2 regions of the Mesorhizobium sp. BR-1-1-10 genome follow, and region 2 is predicted to be linked to the other one. Evidence: riboswitches for the same ligand, from Rfam matches in the RefSeq annotation. Region 2 holds a riboswitch; the other holds the start of a gene.
The links. Region 2 has a riboswitch for thiamine pyrophosphate ahead of thiB (thiamine ABC transporter substrate binding subunit). Riboswitches for the same ligand answer to the same signal wherever they lie in the genome.
Positions count from the first base shown of each region.

Region 1: another riboswitch for thiamine pyrophosphate. It lies ahead of LB555_RS27620 (YkoF family thiamine/hydroxymethylpyrimidine-binding protein); the one in region 2 lies ahead of thiB (thiamine ABC transporter substrate binding subunit).

Region 1 covers NZ_JAIUIL010000017.1:35,835-41,966, forward strand. Annotated here, with positions in the region: gene msrA (peptide-methionine (S)-S-oxide reductase MsrA) at 1-10, shown strand, start outside; gene LB555_RS27610 (formyltransferase family protein) at 349-1,401, shown strand; gene LB555_RS27615 (hypothetical protein) at 1,460-1,768, opposite strand; TPP riboswitch at 2,043-2,156, shown strand; gene LB555_RS27620 (YkoF family thiamine/hydroxymethylpyrimidine-binding protein) at 2,147-2,755, shown strand; gene LB555_RS27625 (ABC transporter permease) at 2,718-3,581, shown strand; gene LB555_RS27630 (ABC transporter ATP-binding protein) at 3,578-4,345, shown strand; gene LB555_RS27635 (ABC transporter substrate-binding protein) at 4,338-5,354, shown strand; gene LB555_RS27640 (methyltransferase family protein) at 5,607-6,132, shown strand, end outside.
Region 2 covers NZ_JAIUIL010000014.1:23,832-29,963, reverse strand. Annotated here, with positions in the region: gene LB555_RS25525 (M48 family metalloprotease) at 1-788, opposite strand, end outside; gene thiQ (thiamine ABC transporter ATP-binding protein) at 1,018-1,794, opposite strand; gene thiP (thiamine/thiamine pyrophosphate ABC transporter permease) at 1,787-3,415, opposite strand; gene thiB (thiamine ABC transporter substrate binding subunit) at 3,484-4,482, opposite strand; TPP riboswitch at 4,526-4,640, opposite strand; gene LB555_RS25505 (thiamine diphosphokinase) at 4,727-5,386, shown strand; gene LB555_RS25500 (ABC-F family ATP-binding cassette domain-containing protein) at 5,388-6,132, shown strand, end outside.

The DNA.
Region 1 (6,132 bases), on a different contig from region 2:
GGTTTCATAAGGTTCACCAGCCGTTTTGGCAGCAGGTGGGGTATAAACGCCCGTCGATTGCCAAGGATCATACGCATAGGGGCTGTTAGCCGCCGTGGCGGTTGACAGTTCGTTGCGTTGCTGGCCAACTGTGTGGGTTGATCGATCATCGGGGATGAGCATGAAGAAGATCTACGAAAAGCCGGTGTTGGTGAAGCGGGAAAGACTCTCAAGTGTTGCGGCGGGACCGCTTTCTTCCAAGGCAACCTGACCGGCCAGGCCGGCTTTCGGGCCTGGCTGGCCGAGTTGTAACGGTGATCGAATTGCTGGTGCGGGCAGGCTACGTCTTGCCCCGCTGGGCTTGAGAAGATGATTTCTTCCGAACCCGCGGCCCGCGCCGGGCAACTCAATGCAATTTTCATCCTGGATGTTTCTGCTTATACCGGGCCGCTCCTTTCCGGATGGATCGAGGCGGGAAACCGTGTTGGTGCGATCATCGTGCCTGGTTTTCAACGCCCATCCAGAGGCTTCAGCATTGGCAATTTTCGGCGCAGGCTGAGGCGCCGGCTTTTGCTCAGGCGCCATCTCGGCAACACGCCGGTAAAGCTGATCGAATTCCGCCGGCCTTACGACTGGAACGAGCTTGCCCGGCAATTGCCTGACATCGCCGCGGATGTGCTGATCTGCTTCGCTTTCCCGACCTTGATCCCGCAGCAGCTGCTCGACCTCTTTCCCAAGGGCGGGCTTAATTTTCATCCGGCGCTGCTGCCCAACTACCGGGGGCCGCATCCTCTCCATCGTCTTGTCGCGGATGGCCAGCATGCGGTCCATGGCGGCGTGACACTGCATAAGATGTCGGCCAATTTCGACGACGGCGACATCCTCGGACAAGTGCCGTTCACCGAAGCAGACTGGGCATCGCGGCGGGATATGGTGGACGGCGTGGCGAGCGCGATGCGCCGGTTGGTGCGTGAGGTGGTGCCAGCCTATTGCAAGAATCTGGTGTCGGGGATGCGGCAGCCAGCCGGTGATTTCGTCTGGGCTCGACTTGAGCGGGACCACATGGCGATTTCGTCCGACATGTCGATCGGGCACGTTGCCCGGATGTGGCACGTATTGGGCGCTAAACCCGGTATCTATCTGGATGTCGCCGGCCGCAAGGTCAGGCTGGCCTTCCAGGTCAGGCGACTGGGTCCGCCAACCGGAAAGGGTCCCGTAAGGCGGTGGGGGATGGTGGAGTTCGATCTTGCCAATGGCCGGGTTCGGCACCTCACCTACGGGCGCCTGCTCAAACGGCTGATGAAAATATACGCCTCATTCCCACGCCCCCGGGCCGGCAAACCGTACGCTGAATTAAGGGTCTTTGGCCGGGTGGGCAGTGAAGCGGCACCAGAGCCGCAAGCGGGTAGTCGCGGACACTGAATCCCAATAATGGGAACCGCGGAAACTGCGTCCGCGGTTCTCATATCGCGATGGCAAACTACTTTCCGCAGTTGTTGTCGTTCACGGTCGGCGCGGTGGCGTTGCCATTGGCGTCCGTCTGTGCACCCTGCGGGTTGGTCGGGCAATTCTTGTCCGCATTGGAATTCATGTCGCCCGGCGTGGTGGTCGTGCTGTTGGTCGCGCCCGGATCGATCGTACTGGGTGAAGCCGGGGTGCTTGGGTCCACAGTGACGGACTTGCCGCTACCGCCGGGCCCATCCGCGCCCGCTGCGCTATTGCTTTGTGCCATGGCGGATGTTGCAACGGCAATGGTGAAGGCCGAAGCCGCGAGGATTTTCATGAACATGATTTGTCTCCATTTTCTGTGAACTCGTCGCCGGGAACGGTGCACGGTTTCGCGGAAATCATGAACCGCTCAATCTCTTGTTTTGACACAATCCCGAACGGAAAATTGGTCCTGGAATCGCGTCCAGCGACTGGTGGGACAACCCCTCGGAATGGCGAAGGTTCCAGACAAATTTCCGCGCCGGCGATGTCCAATTGCCCTGGAGCTCGGGCAATGCTTTAGCGCGGCTTGCCAAAAAACAGCTTTCCCAACCGTCCGAATGATGCTTTAACGCGCCTATCCACAGGGGTGCTCCGTACGGTCGGGGCTGAGACGGGGGCGGCAAGCCCACAGACCCTAGAAGCTGATCTGGGTAATACCAGCGGAGCGAGGCGGGCGATGTTTTCAGGCGCACAGGTTTCCCTATATCCAATGGCCGACGATTTCGTCGGCATCATTCTGGGCGCGCTCGGCGCGCTCGATCCGTACCGCGACAAGCTCAGGATCGAGACCGACGACATTTCGACCTTGCTGGTCGGGCCCCCCGAGGTGTTATTCCCTGCGCTGCGCGACCTTTTCGTGGCCGCGTCTGGCAGCGGCAGGCATTGCGTGCTGTCAGCCACCATTTCGCGTGGCTGCCCAGGCGAGCCGGATGACCCGATCTGCCGCTCCGACACGTTCGGCGGACCTGCCGGGCCACTCGGCCCGCGCAAGCAAGCCGCCATCACCGCAGTGCGCGGCGCGCCGGCCACTGGCCAGCCGGCGGCGGCGCAGTTCTCGCTCTATGTGATGGGCACTGACGACCACATGGACGAAATCTATGGCTGCATAGATTTCCTGAAGCAGTCCGGCGTCTACGATCGCTCCAAGAATTTCTGCACCAAGCTGCGCGGCGATGCCGGCGCGATCTTCTCGGCCCTCGATGAAGCCTTCTGCCGCTTCGGGCCCGGCGCCGGCCATGTAACCCTCGATGTCACGGTCTCGGCCAACAGTCCCACCGCCGTCTGAACCGCTCGTGGTCTCATCGTCATTCAACCCGCGTAACGTCGCGGGCTTCTTCGCAAAAACAGCGCCGGCCGTGATATCGATCGGTTTGGTGCTCGTGGCCTGGGAACTGTACGCAAACATTTCCGGCATCAAGCCGACGGTTCTGCCGGCGCCCTCGCGCGTCTTCGAACAGGCGATGCTCAATCGGGAAGCCTTGGTCGACAACGCCATTCCCACGGTCCGCGCCACGCTGATCGGTTTTGCCTGTTCGCTCAGTGCCGCCTTCGCCCTGTCGATGCTGGTCGACTTCTTCCAGCCTTTGCGGCGAGCGCTGTTTCCCATCTTCATAGTCAGCCAGACTTTGCCGCTGGTCGCCATCGCGCCATTGGTGGTGCTGTGGTTCGGCTTCGGGCTGGCGCCCAAGATCGTGCTGGTGGCGCTGGTCACCTTCTTCCCGATGCTGGTCGCGCTGGTACAGGGCTACGAGGCTACCGAGGTGGAGATCGGTCAGATGCTGCGTGCCATGGGAGCAGGGCGTTGGCGGGTCTTCATGCTGGCACGATTGCCTTCGGCGCTGCCTTATTTCTTCGCTGGCCTCAGGATATCCATCACCTATGCCGTCGTCGGCGCCATTTTCGCCGAATATGCAGGCGCGGCCAAAGGGCTGGGCATCTACATGCTCAACGCCAAGAACAATTTCCGTCCCGACCTGGTGCTCGCCGCCGTCTGCGTCAGCGCAGCGCTCACCCTTGTCCTGTTCGGGCTGACGATGCTGCTGCAGCGTCTTGCCATGCCCTGGGAACGAGCCGCTGGCAGGCAAGGCGCTGGAAAAGGTCCAGAAGCATGAGCCGGCTCGAATTGCGGCATGTTCGCAAGGCGTTTGGCGGGCTCGATGTGCTCGCCGACATTTCGCTTCGTGTCGATGCCGGCGAATTCGTCTCGATCCTTGGACCTTCGGGAGCCGGCAAGTCGACGCTGTTCCAGCTTCTGACCGGCGCCGAGCATGGCGAGGGTGAGATGTTCTTCGACGGCGTGCCGCTCGACGATCACGGCAGGCATTTCGCCTTCATGCCGCAGCGCGACGCGCTGATGCCGTGGCGGCGCATCCTCGACAACACCACGCTCGGACTCGAGGTGCAAGGCGTCAGCCGCAAGGCGGCACGGAAGCGTGTGGCTCCGCTGATTGCCGAGTTCGGCCTTGCCGGCTTCGAGTGGCACTTTCCAGCGCAGCTCTCGGGCGGCATGCGCCAGCGCACGGCGCTTTTACGTACCGTGGTGCAGGAACGCGATATGTTGCTGCTCGACGAGCCGTTCGGCGCGCTCGACGCACTAACCCGTGCGGCCCTGCAGCGCTGGCTCGAACAGATGTGGCGGCACCACCACTGGACGGCGTTGCTGATCACTCATGACGTGCGCGAAGCCCTGTTCCTGTCCGACCGCATCTATGTGCTGTCCGCGCGGCCTGCCCGGGTCGTGCGCGAGATCAAGGTGCCGCTGCCGCGCCCGCGCGATTCCGCCAGCGCGGCCACGCGGCAGGCCGGGGCACTCGAGGCCGAGATTCTCGACATTTTGCTCAACCTCCAGCCATCCGAAGGACATGACCATGATTGACTTGACGCGCAGGCAAGCCCTGCTGCTCACCCTTGCCGGCAGCGTACCGCTGATCACCGGATCGAGCCGTTCCTTCGCGGCAACGCGGACGGTCACGGTCGCCCTCGACTGGACGGTCAACACCAACCACATCGGCCTGTTCGTCGCCCGCGATAAGGGATTTTATCGGGAAGCCGGCATCGAGGTCGACATCCTGCCGTACAGCGATACCGGTGCCGGCACGCTTGTCGCCAACCATGTCGCCGATTTCGGGATCAACGGCACCATCAGCCTGTTCACCCAGAAGACCGCGGGGGCCGATCTGAAGGGCGTCTATGCCGTCGTGCAGTCCGAGACAGGCCGGCTGGTGTTCAATGCCGCGCGCAGCGAAATCAAAAGCCCGAAAGATCTGGATGGCCTGACCTATGGCGGTTTCGGCAGCGCCTGGGGGACCGCGCTGATCTCGACCATCATCCGTCACGACGGCGGCAAGGGCGATTTCGAGACGGTGACGCTGGGCACTTCCGCCTACGAGGCGCTGGCCAACGGTTCGGTCGACTTCACGCTGGAAGTGTCGACCTGGGAGGGCGTCGAAGCCGAACTCAGGGGCGTTAAGCAGCGCAGTTTCGTCTATGCCGACCATGGCGTCCCCGATGAGCACACCACGCTTATCTCTTCGAGCGAAGCGTATCTCCAGGCGAACCCCGAATTGTCGTCATCCTTCATCCAGGCAACGCGGCGCGGTTACCAATTCGCCGTCGATCATCCAGGGGAGGCCGCCACGCTGCTGATAGCCGCCAACAAGGATGCCCTGACGAATCCGGCCTTGGTCCACGCCTCGCTGAAGGCACTGCTCGAGGGCAATTATCTACGCGGGCAAAATGGTGCCATCGGGACGTTGGACCCTGCCAAGATGGAAGCGATCGGCAACTACCTCTTCGCCGCCGGCATTCTGCGCGACGCCGACGGTAAGGTTCTGCCGCAGAGCCCGGATTTCGCCAGGTATTTCAGCAACGCATTTCTGGGGTAGCTGGCCAATCCCTTAAGGAGAGGATCAACTCGGGCGAAACCCATTCCTGGCGATCCTCGAAGCGGAGACAATCTGCACGGCCGTGCCTTGTGTCTCTTTCGGCGGCGCCGTCGCCGTTTCTGATGCCGATATGATCTTCTCGGTTAACCGCACAGCAATGGTTGCGTGCAAAGGTCCCTCCGAGGGATGATCGGGGTTCTTGCCTTGCTTGCACCAAAAAGCGAAACGCTTCCGCGCGTCAACCAGGGCGGGATGATATCCGAAGCGCGCAAGCGCGAGATCCTGGCCGACTTGCGCGAAGGCTTCTTTCGCATTTGTGCGCTCGCATGCGCCGCGCTGTTTGTGTACCGGGGCGTGTATCACTTCGTGCAGGATCCCACCCGGTTCAATATCGCGCTCGTGGCGGTCTCCGAGACGCTCACCTTTACCTGGCTGCTGCTATCGCGGCGGCCGGTGACGCGTGACTGGAGCCCGCTTGCGGTAGTCGCTTCGGTGACCGCCAGTTTTGGTGTCGCCTTGATCACCATGGAACCGGGCATCCCCATCATCCCCATCTATGTCGCCGCGCCGCTGCAGTTCCTGGCACTGTGGTTCGTCATCTGGGGAAAGCTGTCGCTGGGTCGTTCCTTTGCCATCCTGCCCGCCAATCGCGGCGTGATGACCGGCGGCGCCTACCGCCTGGTGCGGCATCCGATCTATGCCGGTTACCTTACCGGCCATGTCCTTTACCTGCTGTCGGCCTTTTCCTTCTACAATCTCGCCGTCTATGCGGTTATCA
Region 2 (6,132 bases):
AACTGGCGGGCGTGCCGCTGTGCCAAATCGATGCGTTGCGGCGTGTTGGGGTGCGTCGCCAGGAAGTCAAGGCTGGCGTCGGTGGCGCCGCTGATCGAGCGGAAATCGGTATAGGCCGACATCGATTGCAGGAAGCGGCCGGCGGCATAGGGATCGTAGCCGGCTTCGCCGATCGACTTGATGCCGATGGCGTCAGCCTCAAGCTCCTGGTTGCGCGAGAACTGCGCCAGCCTGAGCTTGCCGCGGATAAGTGCAGCCTTGGCGGTCGGGCTGTCGCCAAGCACATCGGAAACGACCTTGGTCGCCAGACCTTCCTCGGCCTCCAGCTGCTGGCGCTGCAACCCATGATTGGCGGTGACGTGGCCCATCTCATGCGCGATGACGGCGGCGAGCTCGGACGAATCATTGGCCAGCGCCAAGAGGCCGCGCGTTATGTAGAGATAGCCGCCCGGCAGCGCGAAGGCGTTGACGTTGGGCGAATTGAGGATGGTGATGCGATAGGTCTGGGTTGGGTTCGCCGACACCACGGTCAGATTGCCGACCACCTTGGCGACCATGCGTTCGAGCTTGGGATCGGAATATTCGCCGCCATAGGTCGCCAGGATGCGCGGATGCTGCGCCTTGGCGAGTTCCGCGAGCTTGTTGTTGGCGGCGACATTGTCGACCGTGATCGGCTTGTCGGATGGCTGGAAGCCTGATTCCTGGACTTCCGGAGGCGTGAACATCTGGCAGCTTGCCAGCGCCACGGCAAAGCCGGCCAGCGCCAGAAAGCGCGCCAGCGGGTTCATTCGTAGCCTGTCAACGCCGATCGCCAGAACGGCTTCCTTTCAGGTCCCTGCACATGACCACATGCGCAAAACAAACTGCTACAGTATCCGTCACGCGCCCCTCGGAGCATGCGGCGGAAGCTGTAGGCAAATCACGGCCTGTGCCGGACCGGTATCGAGCGGACCTAGCCACACTACTCCAGTCATGGCAAGCAAGCGCCACATCGCATCGGGCCGGTTTGAGCGTAAATTATGTCCGCTTCCGGGCAATATCTCGTGATAAGGAATCCCCGGCACCGGCTCCGATATAGCGCCGGAATGCCTCCGGACCAGCCCCGGCAAAGAAATCATCCGCCGTGCCGATAGCGGCGACCGCGCCGTTCTCGATAAACACCAGCCTCTGACCGATGCGGCGCGCATCTTGCGGCTGGTGCGTGACGAACAGCACCGTCATGCCACGCTCGGCATGCAGGCCGGCAACCAGGTCGAGCATATCGTCTCGCAAGGCGGGCCCAAGCGAAGCGAAGGGCTCGTCGAGCAGCAGCACCGGGCGGTCACGCACCAGCACGCGAGCCAGGGCAACGCGCTGGCGCTCACCGCCGGAAAGTTCGCGGGGCAGCCGCTTCTCCTTGCCGGCAAGGCCGGTGCGCGCAAGCGCATCGGCGATCGCAGCGCGATCGCCTTCGGCCAGCCGCAACGATGGCGAACGGCCGAGCCCGACATTCTGCTCGACGGAAAGATGCGCGAAAAGGTTGTTTTCCTGAAAAACCATCGACACTGGCCGCGTCGCCGGTGGCGCGGTGCTGACATCGGCCCCGCCGATCAGCACGCGACCGGATCGCGGCGGCTCGAACCCGGCCACCAGATTGAGCAGCGTCGACTTTCCGGAGCCGCTCGGTCCCATGATGGCGGTGATTTGCCCCGCCGTGAACTCGGCATCGAAGGTGAACAACGTCTCGCCATAGCTGAACGAAACCTTGTCCAGCCGCACCGAAACCCCTTTGCCGCCAGCCGCCCCGTCAGACATTGCGGGCCGTCTCCTTTCCCAGCCGGTCCGCTGCCAGCACCAGTGCCAGGCAGACAAGGCCGAGCAGCAGCGCCAAGCCGGCGGCGTCCTCGGTTCGGTAGCTGCCCATGCGCGCCAGGAGAAGGTAGGGCAAGGTCTGCACGGAATCACTGCCGAACAGGGCGATGACGCCGAGATCGCCGAGCGACAGTGCCATGGCGAAGGCAAAAGCGGTGGCCAGCGGGCGCCGCAACGTCGGCCAGTCGACCAGCCACAGTCTTGACCAGCCGGAAATTCCAAGCTGCGCGCAAAGCCGCTCGTGACGCTCGCTTGCCGCATCATAGGCGGGACGGATGGCGCGCAGCGCAAAAGGCATCGCCATGACAGCGTTGACGGTGACGACCATGAGCGGGGCGATGGCTAACACATCGCCGACATGGCGCAGCAACAGGAACCAGCCGGCGCCGACGACGATCGGCGGCACGACCAGGACAAACCCGGCGCCGGTATCGGTGGCATGTTCGAGCAGTGTCCTTGCCCCGAAGCGGCGGTTCGACGCCAGCGCCCTGCGCGCCATGGTCAATGCCAGCGAAAGCATCACCGAAAGCAATGCCGAAAGGAAAGCGAGCACGGCACTGGTCAGCGTCGCCTGACGGACAGTGGCCTCGCCTGCAAGCCGGCCGAGGTCGGCGCCAAGGCCGGCCGCCACGGTCGCCGCCATCGGCCCCGCAACGAACAGCAAGGCCAACACGATGAGCGTCGCGTTCAGCCAGGCTTCGGTCCTGTTGACGGAGAGGTAGCGGCGCGGCGCGACCGGCAGGTTGACGTCGCCGACGACGTCGGCTCCGAGTCGGGTCAACGCCAGCACCACGATGAGGGTCAAGGCGATCTGCAGCGTTGTCAGCGCGACAGCCCTCGCGGGATCGAAATCGAAGCGCAATGCCTGATAGATGCCGACTTCGAGCGTCGTCGCGGCCGGCCCGCCGCCGAGCGTCAGCACGATGGTGAAGGATGTGACGCACAGCATGAAGACAAGTCCGGCGACCCCGGGCAGCGCGGCACGCAGCGTCGGCCACTCGATCAGCCGGAATGCCGGCCGCGCCCCCATGCCGAGCTGGCTCGCCAGCCGCCACTGGTCGGAGGGAATGGTCCGCAGCGCCTCGAGGAGCAGACGTGTGGCCAGCGGCAGGTTGAAGAAGACATGGGCGACGAGAATGCCGGACAGGCCATAGATGCCCGGCCAACCCTGGCCGCCGACGGCGCTGAGAAAGCCGGAGAAATAGCCGGCGCGGCCATAGAGCGCCAGGATACCGAGCGCCGCGACGATGCCCGGCAGCGCCAGCGGCACGGCGAAGAGCTGCAGGATGAAGGCACGGCCGAAAAACCGTGGATGCCGCGACAGCGCCCGCGCCACGAGCAGGGCCGGCCCGACCGAGAGCAGCGTCGACAGGGCCGCCTGCCAGAGCGTGAAGCGCACGACCCGGAACAGGTAGAGATCGAACGCAGCCCAAGCGCCGGAAAAATCGCGAGCACCTTCGACAAGCAGCCCCGCAAACGCTCCGCCGATCAAAATGGCGATGGCGGCGAGCCCTATCACGCCGGCTGTGATGCGGGGATCAGAGCGGGTTTGCACACCGCACATCAACGATTGGGTGAAGCTTAGGGAGCATCGCCGGAGAGCGTTCATCTCACGAGATTAGCCCACAAAACCTACTTGCTCATCACCGCCAGCCATTCATCGACCCAGGCTTTGCGGTTGGCCGCGACCTCCTCCGGGCTGAACAGCAAGGTCTTGGTCGGCTTGACCAGCTTGTCGAAGGCGGGGTTGAGCGGCTTGTCGGTCTTCCCGGCCGGGAACATCCAGTTGGTCTCGGGGATGGCGTCCTGGAATTTCGGCCCAGTCATGAAGGCCATGAACTTTTCCGCCAGCGGATTCTTGGCGCCGGTCGTGGTGATGCCCGCGACCTCGATCTGCAGATATTCGCCTTCCTCGAACGACGCCGCCTGATAGCGCTCGGTGTTCTCGGCGACCATGTGGTAGGCCGGCGAGGTGGTGTAGGACAGCACCATCGGCGCCTCGCCCTTGGTGAACAGGCCATAGGCCTCGCTCCAGCCCGGCGTCACGGTCAGCACCTTGGTCTTGAGCTTGGCCCAGGCCTCCGGCGCCTTGTCGCCGTAGACCGACTTCACCCACAACAGCAGGCCGAGACCGGGCGTCGATGTGCGCGGGTCCTGGATGACGATCTTGTCGTCGGCGCTACCCTCCACCAAATCCTTCAAGCTCTTGGGTGGGCTCTTCAGCTTTTCAGTGTCGTAGACGACGGCGAAGTAGCCGTAATCGAACGGGACAAAAGTGTCGTCGGTCCAGCCGCCCGGCACGTTGACGTCCGTTATTGCGCCATGTGGCGCGAACAGGCCCGAGGCCTTGGCATCGGCGGTGAGATTGGTGTCGAGGCCGAGCACGATGTCGGCCTTGGTCGAAGCGCCTTCCAGCTTGACGCGGTTGAGCAGCGCCACGCCATCGGCGACCGAGACGAACTCGAGATCGCAGCCGCATTCTGCCTCGAATTCCTTCTTCACCACGGGACCTGGACCCCAGTCGGCGGTGAAGCTCTCATAGGTGTAGACGGTCAGCTTGTCCTTGGCCAAGGCCGGCCCGGACAGGGTTACTGCCGTGGCGGCGACCAGAGAATATAAAAACGTGCGCATCGGCGCCTCCTTCGTTTGCGTTGAAAGGAATTGAGGCGTCGGAGTGTCCGAAACGTCTAATCCCTCCGCCGGTACAAACCGGATCAGGTTCAGCGGGTTGGCGAGACTGCCTCTCAGCCGGCCCGCGAAATTCGCGTCCGGCACCCCGTTAGAGCGTTTCGACACATAGGCCGGGCCGATGACCCGCGCAAGTGGGACTTTGCCGCCTTCCGTTTCCCGTGCCGGGCTGGTAAGGCGACGGGATATGAGCACATTCACCATCCTGCTTGGCGGCGACCTCATCCGCACGCCTCGGCTCGACCGCCAGGTCGAAGGCTCGCGCGTCATCGCTGCCGACGCCGGCATCGGCCATGCGCAGATGCTGGGCCTCGTGCCGGAACTGTGGGTGGGTGATTTCGACTCGGTCCCGGCTGATCTGCCCGCCGACCTCGCCGCCGTGCCGCGGCAAACCTTCCCGGCGGAAAAGGACAAGACCGACGGAGAACTGGCGATCGCGGCCGCACTGGAGCGCGGGGCGACCCGCCTTGTGCTGGCGGGCGCCTTCGGCGGCAAGCGCGCCGACCACGCCTTCCTGCATCTGGCGCTTGGCCTGCGGCTGGCCGAAGCCGGAATGGATGTGTTTCTGACCAGCGGCGCCCAGGAAGGTGTTCCCTTGCTGCCCGGCAGGGCCGGCTTCGATTATGCCGACGGCACGCTGTTCTCGATTCTCGGCTTCTCCGAACTCTCCGGCCTGACCGTCACCGGCGCCAAATGGCCGCTCGACAAGGTCGAGGTGGCGTTCGGTTCGTCGCTGACCATTTCCAACGAGGTCAAGTTCGGCAAGACCGGGGGCCGCCTCGACATCGCGCTCGGCCATGGCCGCGCGCTGCTGCTCGCCCATCCCTATCCATTGCCCGAAAGCTGACATGGCCCCGCCTCTTCTCAATCTCGACGGGATAAGACTGACCTTCGGCGGCGCGCCGCTGCTCGACGGCGCCGCCTTGACCGCTTCGGCCGGCGACAAGATCGCGCTGGTCGGCCGCAACGGGTCCGGCAAGTCGACGCTGCTCAAGATCGCCGCCGGCCTGATCGAACCACAGGACGGCGAGGTGTTCCGCCAGCCTTCGGCGACGGTGCGTTATCTGCCGCAAATGCCCGACATGGACGGCTTTGCAACCGTGCGCGCCTATGTGGAGGCCGGGCTCGGGCCCGCCGACGATCCCTACCGCGCCAGCTATCTGATGGAGCATCTCGGCCTGTCGGGCGAAGAACGGCCTGGCGACCTGTCCGGCGGAGAGGCCAGGCGCGCCGCGCTTGCCCGCGTCATGGCGCCGGAGCCTGACATCTTGCTTCTTGATGAGCCGACTAACCATCTTGATTTATCTGTCATCGAATGGCTGGAAGAAGAGCTCGTCCGGACCTCCTCGGCGCTCATCGTCATCTCGCATGACCGCCGCTTCCTCGAGCGCGTATCGCGCGCCACAGTCTGGCTCGATCGCGGCCAGACGCGCAGGCTGGACAAGGGCTTTGGCCATTTCGAGGAATGGCGCGACCTGGTGCTGGAAGAGGAAGAGCGCGAGCAGCACAAGCTCGGCCGCCAGATCGTGCGCGAGGAGCACTGGCTGCGCTACGGGGTGACGGCGCGGCGCAAGCGCAACATGCGGCGCCTGG